Regions from separate parts of the Nonomuraea sp. NPDC050783 genome, predicted to be linked through region 3. Evidence: riboswitches for the same ligand, from Rfam matches in the RefSeq annotation. Region 3 holds a riboswitch; each other region holds the start of a gene.

What was found. Region 3 has a riboswitch for S-adenosylmethionine ahead of thrC (threonine synthase). Riboswitches for the same ligand answer to the same signal wherever they lie in the genome.
Region 1: another riboswitch for S-adenosylmethionine. It lies ahead of AB0H75_RS16505 (aminotransferase class V-fold PLP-dependent enzyme); the one in region 3 lies ahead of thrC (threonine synthase).
Region 2: another riboswitch for S-adenosylmethionine. It lies ahead of AB0H75_RS46485 (50S ribosomal protein L11 methyltransferase); the one in region 3 lies ahead of thrC (threonine synthase).

The regions. Positions count from the first base shown of each region.
Region 1 covers NZ_JBFAHK010000005.1:409,656-413,899, forward strand. Annotated here, with positions in the region: gene AB0H75_RS16500 (TerC family protein) at 1-695, opposite strand, end outside; SAM riboswitch class IV at 854-969, shown strand; gene AB0H75_RS16505 (aminotransferase class V-fold PLP-dependent enzyme) at 1,105-2,316, shown strand; gene AB0H75_RS16510 (DoxX family membrane protein) at 2,362-3,294, opposite strand; gene AB0H75_RS16515 (NADH-quinone oxidoreductase subunit D) at 3,440-4,244, shown strand, end outside.
Region 2 covers NZ_JBFAHK010000036.1:36,791-41,034, reverse strand. Annotated here, with positions in the region: gene AB0H75_RS46500 (LLM class F420-dependent oxidoreductase) at 1-751, shown strand, start outside; gene AB0H75_RS46495 (YciI family protein) at 846-1,199, shown strand; gene AB0H75_RS46490 (RNA polymerase sigma factor) at 1,196-2,416, shown strand; gene AB0H75_RS46485 (50S ribosomal protein L11 methyltransferase) at 2,440-3,177, opposite strand; SAM riboswitch class I at 3,185-3,286, opposite strand; gene AB0H75_RS46480 (DUF664 domain-containing protein) at 3,541-4,244, shown strand, end outside.
Region 3 covers NZ_JBFAHK010000017.1:199,179-203,422, reverse strand. Annotated here, with positions in the region: gene AB0H75_RS35895 (hypothetical protein) at 1-151, shown strand, start outside; gene AB0H75_RS35890 (trehalose-6-phosphate synthase) at 167-1,591, opposite strand; gene AB0H75_RS35885 (RNA polymerase sigma factor) at 1,623-2,177, shown strand; SAM riboswitch class I at 2,257-2,398, shown strand; gene thrC (threonine synthase) at 2,412-3,647, shown strand; gene AB0H75_RS35875 (MoaD/ThiS family protein) at 3,671-3,946, shown strand; gene AB0H75_RS35870 (cold-shock protein) at 4,187-4,244, shown strand, end outside.

The sequences.
Region 1 (4,244 bases), on a different contig from region 3:
ACCCGGATGTTGAGCAGCTCCACGATCACCGAGAACGCCATCGCGAAGTAGATGTAACCCTTCGGGATGTGCTGGTCGAGGCCCTCGGCCACCAGCACCACGCCGATCAGCACCAGGAACGACAGCGCCAGCATCTTGATGGTCGGATGGCCGTCCACGAAGCGGCTGATCGGCCCGGAGGCGAACAACATCACCGCCACCGCCACCACGACCGCCGCGATCATCACGCCGAGCTGGTCCACCATGCCCACCGCAGTGATCACCGAGTCCAGCGAGAACACCACGTCCAGCACCATGATCTGCACGATCACCGAGGCGAAGGAGGCCGCGGCGGCCTGCTTGCCGTCCTTGCCGTGCGCGGGCTCCATGCTGTGGTGGATCTCCGTGACGCTCTTGCCGAGCAGGAACAGGCCGCCGAGCAGCAGGATCAGGTCCCGTCCCGAGATCTCCTGGCCGAGGACCGTGAACAGCGGCTCGGTGAGCCGCACCACCCACGACAGGGCGAGCAGCAGGAGCAGCCGGCTGACCAGGGCCGCGGCCAGGCCGAGCACGCGGGCCCGGTCGCGCTGCTCGGGAGGCAGCTTCCCGGCCAGGATGGAGATGAAGATGATGTTGTCGATCCCCAGCACGATCTCCAGGGCGACCAGGGTGAAGAAACCGATCCAGATCTGCGGATCGGTCACCCAATCCAGCATCCGAACACCTCCATGACGCGTTGGCCGGCCTTCCAGGGCACTGAACTTCCAGGCACTGAACGTCCGGGCACTGACTTTTCGGACACAACGAGCCGGGCTCCGGATAAGTTCGCGGACTTGCGTATCGCCGTGGGGCGTCGGTTATAGTGCGGGACGTAGGTCATGAGCGCCAGCGACAAGCCCCGGCTAGCTGGCCGGCAACCCTCGCGTCCGCGGCGGGGTGCCCCGGGTGAAGACCTGGTCCGTCACGAGGTGTGGCGGGCAAGCGCGGGCTCCGTGGTCGCCTCCAGGGGTCCGATGACCCTTGAGGAGTTGTGCCGTGTCCACGCTGACGATCTTCACCGGCGACGCCGTCCCCGCCCAGACCCCCGCCCCCTCCCCCTTCCCCGCTCCCGGGAGCGGGCGGGCCGTGCCCGCCGTGGTCGGCGCCGACCTGGAGGTGCCGGTCAAGGGCGGCAGGCTGGTCCGCTACGCCAACCTCGACTACGCCGCCAGCGCGCCCTGTCTGGAGCCGGTCAGCGCCGCCGTCGCCGCCGCGCTCCCGGCCTACTCCAGCGTCCACCGGGGCGCGGGCTACGCCTCCCAGCTCACCACCGCCCGGTACGAGCAGGCCCGCCACACCGTCCGGGCGTTCGTCGGCGCCCGCCCCGGCGACGCGGTGATCTTCACCCGCAACACCACCGACGCCACCAACCTGCTGGCCCGCTGCCTGCCCGCCGGCACCACCGTCGTGGTCTTCGACACCGAGCACCACGCCTCGCTGCTGCCCTGGCCGGACGCCGTCCGCCTGGCCCCGCCCGCCTTCCCCGGCGAGGCCGTCCGCGCCGCCGACCGGGCCCTGGCCGCCATCGACGGGCCGAAGCTGCTCGTCGTCACCGCCGCCTCCAACGTCACCGGCGAGCTGTGGCCGATCGCCGCCCTCGCCCACATCGCGCACCGGCACGGGGCGCGCATCCTGGTGGACGCCGCGCAGTTCGTCCCGCACCGGCAGCTCAACCTGACCGCACTCGACCTGGACTACGTGGCCTTCTCCGGGCACAAGCTGTACGCGCCGTTCGGCGCCGGAGCGCTGGTGGGGCGCGGCGACTGGCTGGCCGGCGGGGAGCCGTACCTGAAGGGCGGGGGCGCGGTGCGCGCGGTCGGGGATGACGCCGAGTGGCACGACGACCCCGAGCCGCGCCACGAGGCCGGCACCCCCAACGTGCTGGGCGCGATCGCCCTGGCCGCCGCCTGCGACGCGCTCACCGCCACCGGGTGGACGGCGCTGGTGCGCGAGGAGGAGCGGCTGCTCGCGCGGCTGCGCGCCGGGCTGGCCTCGATCGAGGGGGTACGCGAGCTGTCGCTGTGGGGGGAGGACCACCCGCGGGTGGGCATCGTGTCGTTCACCGTCGCCGGGCGGCCGGCGCGCGAGGTGGCCGAGGTGCTGTCCGGCGAGTACGGCATCGGGGTGCGCGACGGGAAGTTCTGCGCGCACCCGTTCGTCCGGCACCTGCTGGGCACGGCCGACGGCGGCTGCGAGGACGGCACGGCGTCGGCCGTGCGGGCCTCCATCGGCATCGGCACCACGCAGGAGCACGTGGACCGGCTGGTCGAGGCGCTGCGGGACATCGCCTCCCGCTGAGCGCCCCGGGCGCGGCCCCGGGCACGAGGGGCGGGCGTCGGGCGTTCAGCGGTTCGGCGGCCTGCGGTGCTCGGGCTGGTCGTCGGCGACCAGGGCGTCGATGTCGCGCCGGTCCTCGTCGCTGAGACCGCCCGCGCCTGATGTCCCCGGGCCGGGCGTGCCCGCGCCGGGCGTCCTCGTGCCGGGCGCCCGCGTGCCCGAAGCGGGCGTTCCCGAAGCGGGCGTGCCCGAAGCGGGCGTTCCCGAAGCGGGCGTGCCCGGAGCGGGGGCGGCAGGCTGCCGGGGGATCTCCGGCGGCTCGGCGGGCTCCTGGGGCTCGGCCGGCGTCAGCGGCCCTCCGGCGTGCCGCCCGCGGCTGCCCATCCCGGCCCCGGCCGAGGTCCCCGCGATCCCGGCCCCGGTTCCGGGCGTGTCGTAGGCCGTTCCGTGGGCCGTTCCGTGGGTCGTGTCGTCGTACGCCGTATCGTACGCCGTGTCCCGGGACGTGCCGGTGGGCGGGGTCTCGATGCGGTCGTCCACGGACCCGGCGTGCCGGCGGGCCAGCTCGTCGGCGGCCCGCCGTTCCCCCCGCCGCCGGAAGATCGCCCCGAACAGCCCGTCCAGCCCGATCCGCCCGCCGCCGAGCGCCAGGAACAGCAGGCTCAGCGCGCCCAGCGCGGCCGCCAGCTCCCACCCGCCGTTGCCGACCATGACGCCCTTGTTCCAGTGGAAGAAGGCGATCGCGCCGAGCATGTTGAGCAGCAGAAGCAGCCCCACCGGCCGCACCAGCAGCCCGAGGATCAGGAAGATGCCGCCGACGGTCTCGACGACGGTGGCGAACCCGGCGGCGAGGCCGGGCATCGGGATCCCCATCTCCCGGAACATCCCCGTCGTCGCCCCGAGCCCGCCCTGCCACTTCTGCAGGCCGTGCGCCAGGAAGATCACGCCGGTCACCACCCGGGCGATCAGGGCCGCCACATCGAACACAACTCTCTTCATGGTGTTTTCTCCCCCCGTCCTCCGCTTCCTCCCCACGTCCCACCCCAAGTCCCCGCGAGGGATGCCTTTCCGTACCATTCCTTGACCATCGCCGACGGCGGGCCCCGCGCTGGATCGACCCCCGGGACGGTGGCAGCATGGCCCTATGACGGAACGCGTGGTCGGGATCGGTGCGGGCGCGAAAGAGCTGGCCACCGAGGACATGATCCTCAACATCGGCCCGCAGCATCCCTCGACGCACGGCGTCCTCAGGCTCCGGCTCACGCTGGACGGCGAGCGCATCGCCACCGCCGAACCGATCATCGGCTACATGCACCGGGGCGCGGAGAAGCTGTTCGAGGTCCGCGACTACCGCCAGATCATCATGCTGGCCAACCGGCACGACTGGCTGTCCGGCTTCGCCAACGAGCTGGGCGTGGTGCTGGCCGCCGAGCGCCTGCTCGGCATGGAGCCGCCGGTCCGGGCGGTGTGGGCGCGCACGCTGCTGGCCGAGCTCAACCGGGTGCTCAACCACCTGATGTTCCTCGGCTCGTACCCGCTGGAGCTGGGCGCGATGACGCCGATCTTCTACTCCTTCAACGAGCGCGAGCGCATCCAGGCCGTCATGGAGGAGATCTCCGGCGGGCGCATGCACTACATGTTCAACCGGGTCGGCGGCCTGAAGGAGGACCTGCCGCTGGGCTGGCTGGACCGCGTGGCCGAGGCGGTCGCCACGACCCGCGGCCGGGTGCCGGTCATCGAGGACCTCATCCTGCACAACGACATCTTCGTGGCCCGCACCAAGGGCGTCGGCGTGCTGTCCCGCGAGCAGATCATGCAGTACGGCGTCAGCGGCCCCATCGCCCGCGCCTCCGGCGTGGACCTCGACCTGCGCCGCGACGACCCCTACCTGGCCTACTCCGAGCTGCCCGTCAAGGTCGTCACGCTCCGCGACGGCGACTGCCGCTCCC
Region 2 (4,244 bases), on a different contig from region 3:
CGTACGCCTCGGCCAACTGGTCACCGGGAACAGCTACCGCCATCCCGCCCTGCAGGCCAAGATGGCCTCGACCCTCGACGTGATCTCCCGCGGCCGCTTCACCTTCGGCATCGGCGCCGGTTGGTACGAGGACGAGTACCGCTCCTACGGCTACGAGTACCCGGACGGGCCGGACAGGCTGCGCCGCCTGCGCGAGGCCGTGCAGATCATCCAGTCCATGTGGACCGAGACGAGGACCACTTTCGAGGGCACCTACTACCAGGTACGAGACGCCATCAACGAGCCCAAGGGCGTGCAGTCCCCCCGCGTGCCGATGATGATCGCCGGCGCCGGCGAGAAGGTCACGCTGAAACTGGTGGCCCAGTACGGCGACGCCTGCAACATCATGGCCTCCCCGGACGAGCTCAAGCGCAAGTACGGCGTCCTGCGCGACCACTGCGATGCGGTGGGCCGGGACTTCGGCCAGATCGTGCGCACGGCGTCGTCGTACTGCATCATGGCCGACACCGACGAGCGGGCGCGTGCCGCCGTGCCCCCGTGGGCGCCCGCCGTCTTCCCCGGCGACCTCGGCTCCTACGGCCTGGTCGGCACCCCGGACACGATCCGCGAGCGCCTGGCCGCCTACGAGGACGCCGGTGTCCAGGAGCTCATCGTCAGCTTCCACGAGGCGCTGGACCCCAATGTCGTCCGCCGCTTCGCCTCGGAGTTCCTGTATCCGGCGGCGGGGGGTGGTCACGCGTTCATGCGGTGACATCGCCGGGGGCGTGATGTCGAATTCCGGCGTCCACGGGAGTCTTTACCCCGACGCCGCCGCACCGGCGGGCGACGGGAGAAAGGATTCCGGCATGGAGTACGCACTGCTGATCTACGGCGACGAGAAGGTCTGGGCCGCGCAGACCGAGGACGAGCTGCGCGAGCTGGCCGCGCGGCACGAACGCTTCGTCCGCATGCTGGACGAGCGTGGGGCCATGCGCGGCGGCAGGGAGCTGGCGCCGGTGAGCGCGGCGACCACGCTGAGGCGCCGGGGCGAGGACGTGAGCGTCACCGACGGCCCGTTCGCCGAGACCGCCGAGGTGCTGGGCGGCTTCTACCTGATCGAGGCGGCCGACCTGGACGAGGCGATGGAGCTGGCGGCCCGGATGCCCGAGGGCGTGGTCGAGATCCGGCCGGTCGTGCCGGTGCGGGAGAGTGCGGGCTGAACGCTCACGACGCGGTCGAGCAGGCCTACCGGGAGCACTGGTCGGGCCTGCTCGCGATGTTGCTGGCCCGGCTGCGCCGCTTCGACGTGGCCGAGGACGGCCTGCAGGACGCCTTCGTCGAAGCCGCGCGGACCTGGCCCGAGCGGGGCGTGCCCGGCCGCCCGCAGGCGTGGCTGGCCAGGACCGCCTACCGGCGGGCGCTGGACCGGCTGCGCCGCGAGGAGGGCGACCGGCGGCGGCTGCCGCTGCTGGTGACCGGACCGGCGCCCGCGGTGGAGGGCGCCGCCCCGGACACCATCGCCGACGAGCGGCTGCGGCTGCTGTTCGCCTGCTGTCACCCGGCGCTGTCGGCCGACGCGCGGGCGGCGTTGATGTTGCGGTTCGGGGCGGGGCTGAGCACGGCGGAGATCGCCCGCCTGTTCCTGGTGCCCGAGCCGACGATGTACGCCAGGCTGACCCGGGCCAAGGCCAAGATCGCGCAGTCCGGCATCCCGCTGCGTCGGCCGGACCCCGGCGACCTGCCCGGGCGGCTCGACGTCATGCTGAAGGCCGTCTACCTGCTGTTCGCCGAGGGCTACCGGCCCGGCGCGGGCCCCGGCCACCAGCGGCCCCGGCTGGCCGAGGAGGCGATCCGGCTCGGCTACCTGCTCGGCGAGCTGCTGCCGGGGCAGGAGGACGTCCTCGCCCTGCTGGCGCTGATGATCCTGCAGCACGCCAGGCGCGGGGCCCGCTCGGACGGCGAGGGCCGCCTGGTCATGCTGCCCGACCAGGACCGCTCCCGGTGGCGGCTCGACGAGATCGGCCGTGGCCTGGACCTGCTGAGCAGGCTGGGCACGGCGGCGTCCGGCGAGTACCACCTCCAGGCGCTGATCGCCGCCGAGCACAGCACGACGGGCGCCACCGACTGGCCGCGCGTCGCCCGGCTGTACGCCGAGCTGGAACGCCGTACCGGCTCACCGGTCGTGCGGCTCAACCGGGCGGTCGCGGTGGCCGAGGCGGGGTCGCCGGAGGCGGCGCTGAGCCTCATCGAGGGCCTGGAGCGGGTCATGCCGGCCAACCACCTGGTTCCCGCGGTGCGGGCCGAGCTGTTGTGGAGGCTGGACCGGCGCGAGGAGGCGGTGGCCGCGTTCGACGCCGCCCTGGGGCTGGTCCGTACCGATGCCGAACGCGCCCATCTGGGGCGGCGGCGGGCCACCTGCCTGAACACCGCGGGGTGACCCGGCGGACGGCGGCGGCGCCTTCATCGCGCGGTGCGGGGCCCGGGCGCGGGCACCCGGGTGAACTGCCAGACGTTGACGCGCCCGCGCAGGCCGGGCACGAGGCTGCGCCAGGCCGGGTCGAAGGGCAGCTCGGCGTCGGCGAGCAGCCGCGGCCCCGTCCAGCTCGGGTGCCTCGCCAGGGACGGGTCCAGGACGGCGGCGGCGGTGGTGCGGACCCGATGGGCGCTGGAATGGGCGAGGATCAGCCGGAGGGCGTCCAGGCCGTCCTCGCCGCCGCCGTCGTGGAGATGGCGCTGGTCGGCCGGCACCTGGGGCAGCAGCGCGGCCGGGCGTTGCGGCGGGTTGACCGCCAGGAGGTGGGCGCTCATCGGGGCGAGCAGGCGCCAGTCGGCCTCCCACAGCGTCAGCCGCTCCCGTGCCCCGGGCCCGAGGAGGGCGACGACGTTGCGGGCGGTGTCGGCGAGCGCGGCCGCGTCGTGGTCCTGGGCGATCACGTGCCGGGCCCCGGCGGCCAGGGCGGCCAGGGTGACCAGGCCCGCTCCGCAGCCCGCGTCCACGACGACATGGTCGCGGCTGTCGCGCATGGTCGAGGCGAGGAGGGCGGAGAAGGCCGACGGCCGGTGCACGCCCGGGCCGGCTTCCAGCTTCCGGCCCACGGCGGCCCAGTAGCCGATGGACCCGCCGTCCTTTCCGGGTGCCCGTCCCGCGGGTCCGGGGCACGGGGCGCCGTGGTCGGGAACGTCAAGGCACGTGCTCATGGAGACTCCCTCATCGTCTCCTGGCATTGGCACCTTTCCCGGGGGATCTCCGCCGGGGAGGTTGCCGGACCGTCGCGGGGCCAGGTCCCTCGGGTCCTCTGGATGATCGACGGGCGCAGATCCTGCCAGGTCACGCCGCACGCCGTCAAACGCCGCGCCACGCCCCGGCACGCCCCGCCGCGCTCCGGCAGGCCGGGGCGGCCATTCGGCCGGCGCGGCCCGGCGCGGGCCGAACGAAGTTCAGGCGCGATCGGCGCAGCGGCCTCCTTTCCGGCCGAACGTTCGCCGGGAAGCCCCGGCTGCCGGTCACCTGGCTAGGTTTCTGGGCGTTTCCGTCCCGCTCATCATGAAGGCGAGTCCCGCATGGCCCTGCCCACGAAACTGGTCGTCGTCATCCGTGCCGACCTGCCGCACGCGTGGGCGGTGAACGCCGCCGCCGTGCTGGGCCTGAGCCTGGGCGTACGGCTGCCCGGCCCGCCGCCGGAGGACGCCAAGGACGCCTCGGGCGGCCTGCACGCCGGGCTGGACCCGCATCCGGTGCCCGTGCTGAGCGGCACGCCAGGGGAGCTGCGCGAGCTGCACCGGACGGCCCGCGCCCGGGAGGACCTGGTCGCCGTGGGCTTCAACGAGGTGGCGCGGCGGGCCCGCGACTACGACGACTACCTCACCGCGCTCGCCGCCACCCCCGGCGAGGAGGTCGAGTACGTCGCGGTCGGGCTGCTCGGCCCGCGCAACCGGGTCACCGCGCTGACCAAGCACCTGCCGCTGCACGGCGCCCCGGCGCGGCGGCCGTCCGGATCCGGCGCGGGCGGCGCAAGGAGGGGGGACCTGTTCCCCGCGGGCGGCCACGATCGCCGGTTCGGCGGGCCCGCGACCGGCGACGAGCGGCGCCTCCTGCTGGACATGCTGCGGGCCCAGCGCGAGACCCTGCGGCTGAAGTGCGCGGGGGTGCCGGCGGAGCTGGCGCGCCGCTCGGTCGAGCCCTCGACGCTGTCGCTGCTGGGGCTGGTGCGGCACCTGGCCGACGTGGAGCGCCGCTGGTTCCGGCGCGTGCTGGCCGGCCAGAG
Region 3 (4,244 bases):
GGCCACCTGCGTCACCTACGACCGCGGCACGACCAAGGGCCACTTCACCCAGCGCGAGTGGTATCTGCCGAAGAGCAAGATCCTCGTCGTCGACCAGTGGAACACGCCCGGCCTGGCCGACACGCTCAAGCACGCCGACTGGTCACGCTAGCGCCACGCCGACTGGTCACGCTAGCGCGTCGAGCTGGGCGGCGAGCCACTTCTGGGGTGGCAGGGCGGTGGCCGCGGCGCGCAGCTTGTCGCGCCGCGTCCGCCGCTCGTCCTCCGGCATGACCAGCGCCCGGTGCAGGGCGGTGGCCGTGCCGCTGATGTCGTAGGGGTTGACCACGAGCGCGTGCGGGCCCAGCTCGGCCGCGGCGCCCGCCTCCCTGGAGAGCACCAGCGCGCAGCGCGGCGACAGCACCGGGCCCTCCTTGGCCACCAGGTTCATGCCGTCGCGGATCGGGTTGACCAGCAGCACGTCGGCCATGCGGTAGGCGGCCAGCGAGCGCGGGTAGTCGTCGTTGACGTTGAGTATGAGCGGGTCCCAGTCCTCGGTGGCGAACTCGTCCTCGATCTCCTGGGCGCAGCGCTGCACCGAGGCGGTGTACTCGCGGTATTCGGGCAGGTCGTGCCGGCTGGGGTAGGCGAAGGCCAGGTGCACCACGCGGCCGTGCCACTCGGGATGGGCCGCCAGGAACTCGCCGTAGGCCGCCAGGCCGCGCACGATGTTCTTCGACAGCTCGGTGCGGTCGATGCGGACGATGAGGCTGCGGTCGCCGACCTGCTCCCTGATCGCCGCCATGTGCGACTCGACGTCGGGCTCGCGGGCCCGCTCCCACAGCGCCGCGCCGTCCACCCCCAGGCTGTGGACGCCGATCCGGGTGGTGCGGCCCTCGTAGGTGACGCTGCGGGCGGCGCGGTCCACCTCGGCGCCGAGCAGCGCCTCGCAGCAGTCCATGAACGCCGCCGCCCACCTCCCGGCCAGGAACCCGGCGTGGTCGGCGCCCAGGATGCCCTCCAGGACCTCGCCGGCCACCTCGTCGGGCAGCAGGGAGAAGTATTCGGGGGGCGCCCAGGGGGTGTGGCTGAAGTGGGCGATGCGCAGGTCGGGCCGCTCGGCCCGGAGCATGGCGGGAGTCAGCGTCAGGTGGTAGTCCTGGACCATCACCCGCGCGCCGTGCCCGGCCTCCTCGGCCAGGGCGAGCGCGAAGGCGCCGTTGTAGTCGCGGTAGGAGTCCCATTCGCGGCCGAAGCGGCCGCCGAAGTTGGGCGCGTTGGGGATGTCGTAGAGCAGGTGGTTGACGAACCACAGGGTGGAGTTGGCCACGGCGTTGTAGGCGCGGTGGAAGGTGGCCGCGGGGATGTCGAGCATGCGCAGCGGGCCCGTGTCGTAGCCGCCCTGGTCGAGCCGGCCGCCGGGGGAGGCGCGCACGGCGCTGCGGTCGTCGTCGGACAGCGCGGCGCAGACCCACAGCACGCCGTCCTTCTTGGCCACGCCGGACAGCCCGCTCACCAGGCCGCCCCCGCCGCGCCTCATGATGAGAACGCCGTCGTCGGAGACGGTGAAGGAGACCGGCCCTCTGTTGGAGGCCACCAGGACGCTGTTCATCGAAGCTCCCTTCGATCATAGGATCCCAGCTATGGCGCTTGATGAGCTAACCGAGGAACTCGCCCGATCCGCCGCAGCCGGAGATCATCGCGCGCTCGGCGAGCTGCTGGCCAGGATCGAGCCCGACGTGATGCGCCACTGCTCCCGGATCCTGCCCTATCACCAGGACGCGGAGGAGGCCTCACAGGACACCCTGCTGGCCGTGGCCCGCAACATCGGCCGCTTCGAGGGCCGCGCCAGGTTCAGCACCTGGCTGCACATCGTGACGGCCAACTGCGCGCGCACCACCTACCGGTCGCTGAAGCGCAGGGCCGCCGAGCAGACCTCCGAGGAGCTGCCGATGCAGAAGCCCGACGTGCGGCGGGTCAGCGTGATCGCCGGCTCCCGGCTCGACCTGCTCGACGCGATGGAGGCGCTGGAGGCCGACAAGCCCGACCTGGCGCAGGCGCTGGTGCTGCGCGACATCGTGCAGCTCGACTACAACGAGGTGGCCGAGCAGCTCGGCATCCCCCTGGGCACCGCGAAGTCGCGCATCCACCAGGCCCGCAAGTACGTCCAGGCGGTGCTGGGTGACGACTATCGCTGAGACGGGTTGTCCCACATGTTGAGACGGGTGGTAATTTCGGACAGTTGATTGGGTAGAGTCCAGTTCAACAACTTCATATTGCTCATCCAGAGGGGTGGAGGGACCGGCCCTGCGAAGCCCCGGCAACCCTCCCGGCTTTCGACTCGCGACCTGGCGAGGCCGACCGGGACAAGGTGCCAATTCCGGTTCGCGGTCAAGGTGGCCGCGGGCGAAGATGAGGGAAGGCCTCGCTTCATGTCGCACGACTTTGGTCCTGCCGTCGCTCTGTCCTGCCGCGAGTGCGGCGCCCGCTACCCGCTCGGGCCCAGCTTCGCGTGCCTGGAGTGTTTCGGGCCGCTGGAGGCGGCCTACGAATACGGCCGGGTGACCCGCGAGGACATCGCCGCGGGCCCGGCCAACATCTGGCGCTACCGGGCGCTGCTGCCCGTCCCGGCCGACGTGGCCACCAAGCCCAACATGAACCCGGGCTGGACGAAGCTGGTCAGGGCCGGCAACCTCGGGCGGGCGCTCGGCCTCAGGTCCCTGCACGTCAAGGACGACTCCGGCAACCCCACCCACTCCTTCAAGGACCGGGTGGTCGCCATCGCCGTCGAGGCGGCGCGCACCTTCGGCTTCCACACGCTGTCGTGCTCCTCCACCGGCAACCTCGCGGGCGCGGTCACCGCCGCGGCGGCCCGCGCCGGGCTCGACGCCTGCGTGTTCATCCCGGCCGACCTCGAAGAGGCCAAGATCGCGATGGCCCGGGTGTTCGGCGGCAAGCTGATCGGCATCGACGGCACCTACGACGAGGTCAACCGGTTCTGCTCGGAGCTGATCGGCGACCCCCTGGGCGACAAGTGGGGGTTCGTCAACGTCAACCTGCGGCCCTACTACGCCGAGGGCTCCAAGACGCTCGCGTACGAGATCGCCGAGCAGCTCGGCTGGCGGCTGCCGGAGCAGATCGTCATCCCGATCGCCTCGGGCTCGCAGCTCACGAAGATCGACAAGGGCTTCAAGGAGCTGATCGCGCTCGGCCTGGTCGAGGAGACCCCCTACAAGATCTTCGGGGCGCAGGCGGCCGGGTGCTCGCCGGTGTCGGCGGCCTACAAGGCCGGGCACGACGTGGTCCAGCCGGTCAAGCCCGACACCATCGCCAAGTCGCTGGCCATCGGCAACCCGGCGGACGGGCCGTACGTGCTGGACATCGCCCGGCGCACCGGCGGGGCCGTCGAGGACGTCACCGACCCCGAGATCGTGGCCGCCATCAAGCTCCTGGCCTCGACCGAGGGCATCTTCGCCGAGACCGCGGGCGGGGTGACCGTGGGCGTGCTCAAGAAGCTCGTCGAGGCGGGGCGGCTCGACCCCGAGGCCGAGACCGTGGTGCTGAACACCGGGGACGGGCTGAAGACGCTCGACGCCGTCGCCGGCGAGTCGTCGCGGCCCACCGCCGTGATCAAGCCCTCCCTCGACGCGTTCCGCGCGGCTGTCTGACAACCAGGAAAGGCGAGATAACCATGAGCGTTACTGTGCGGATTCCCACCATTCTGCGCACGTACACCGGCGGAAACGCGGAAGTGAGTGGCGACGGCGCGACTCTTCGTGACGTGCTCGCCAAGCTCGACGCGGACTACCCGGGCATCGGCGCGAGAATTCTGGATGAATCGGGCAAGATTCGGCGTTTCGTCAACGTTTACGTTGGGGAAGAGGACGTCCGTTTCGTCGAAGGTCTCGACACTCCCACCCCACAGGGCGCGCAGATCTCCATCATCCCGGCGGTCGCCGGCGGCTGAGTGCTCCACGGCATGACGGGAGGCGCCCCTAGTGGGCGCCTTCTGCTTTTCCAGAGCTATTCAACCTTGAAGTACCTTCCCTGCGAACAAATGCGCTGTTTGTGGATTGACACTGTTGCCAAACCCCGTGCCACAGGTATGGTCGAGGCGATCGTCTGACTGATTTAGCTATAAGTCAGGCGATTACGGGTCTCGCGGTGGAATGGGCGAGATCTGTAGCCCCAGTAAGAGGAGTCGGAAGTGGCGCAGGGCACCGTCAAGTGGTTCAACGCGGACAAGGGCTACGGCTTCATCGCGG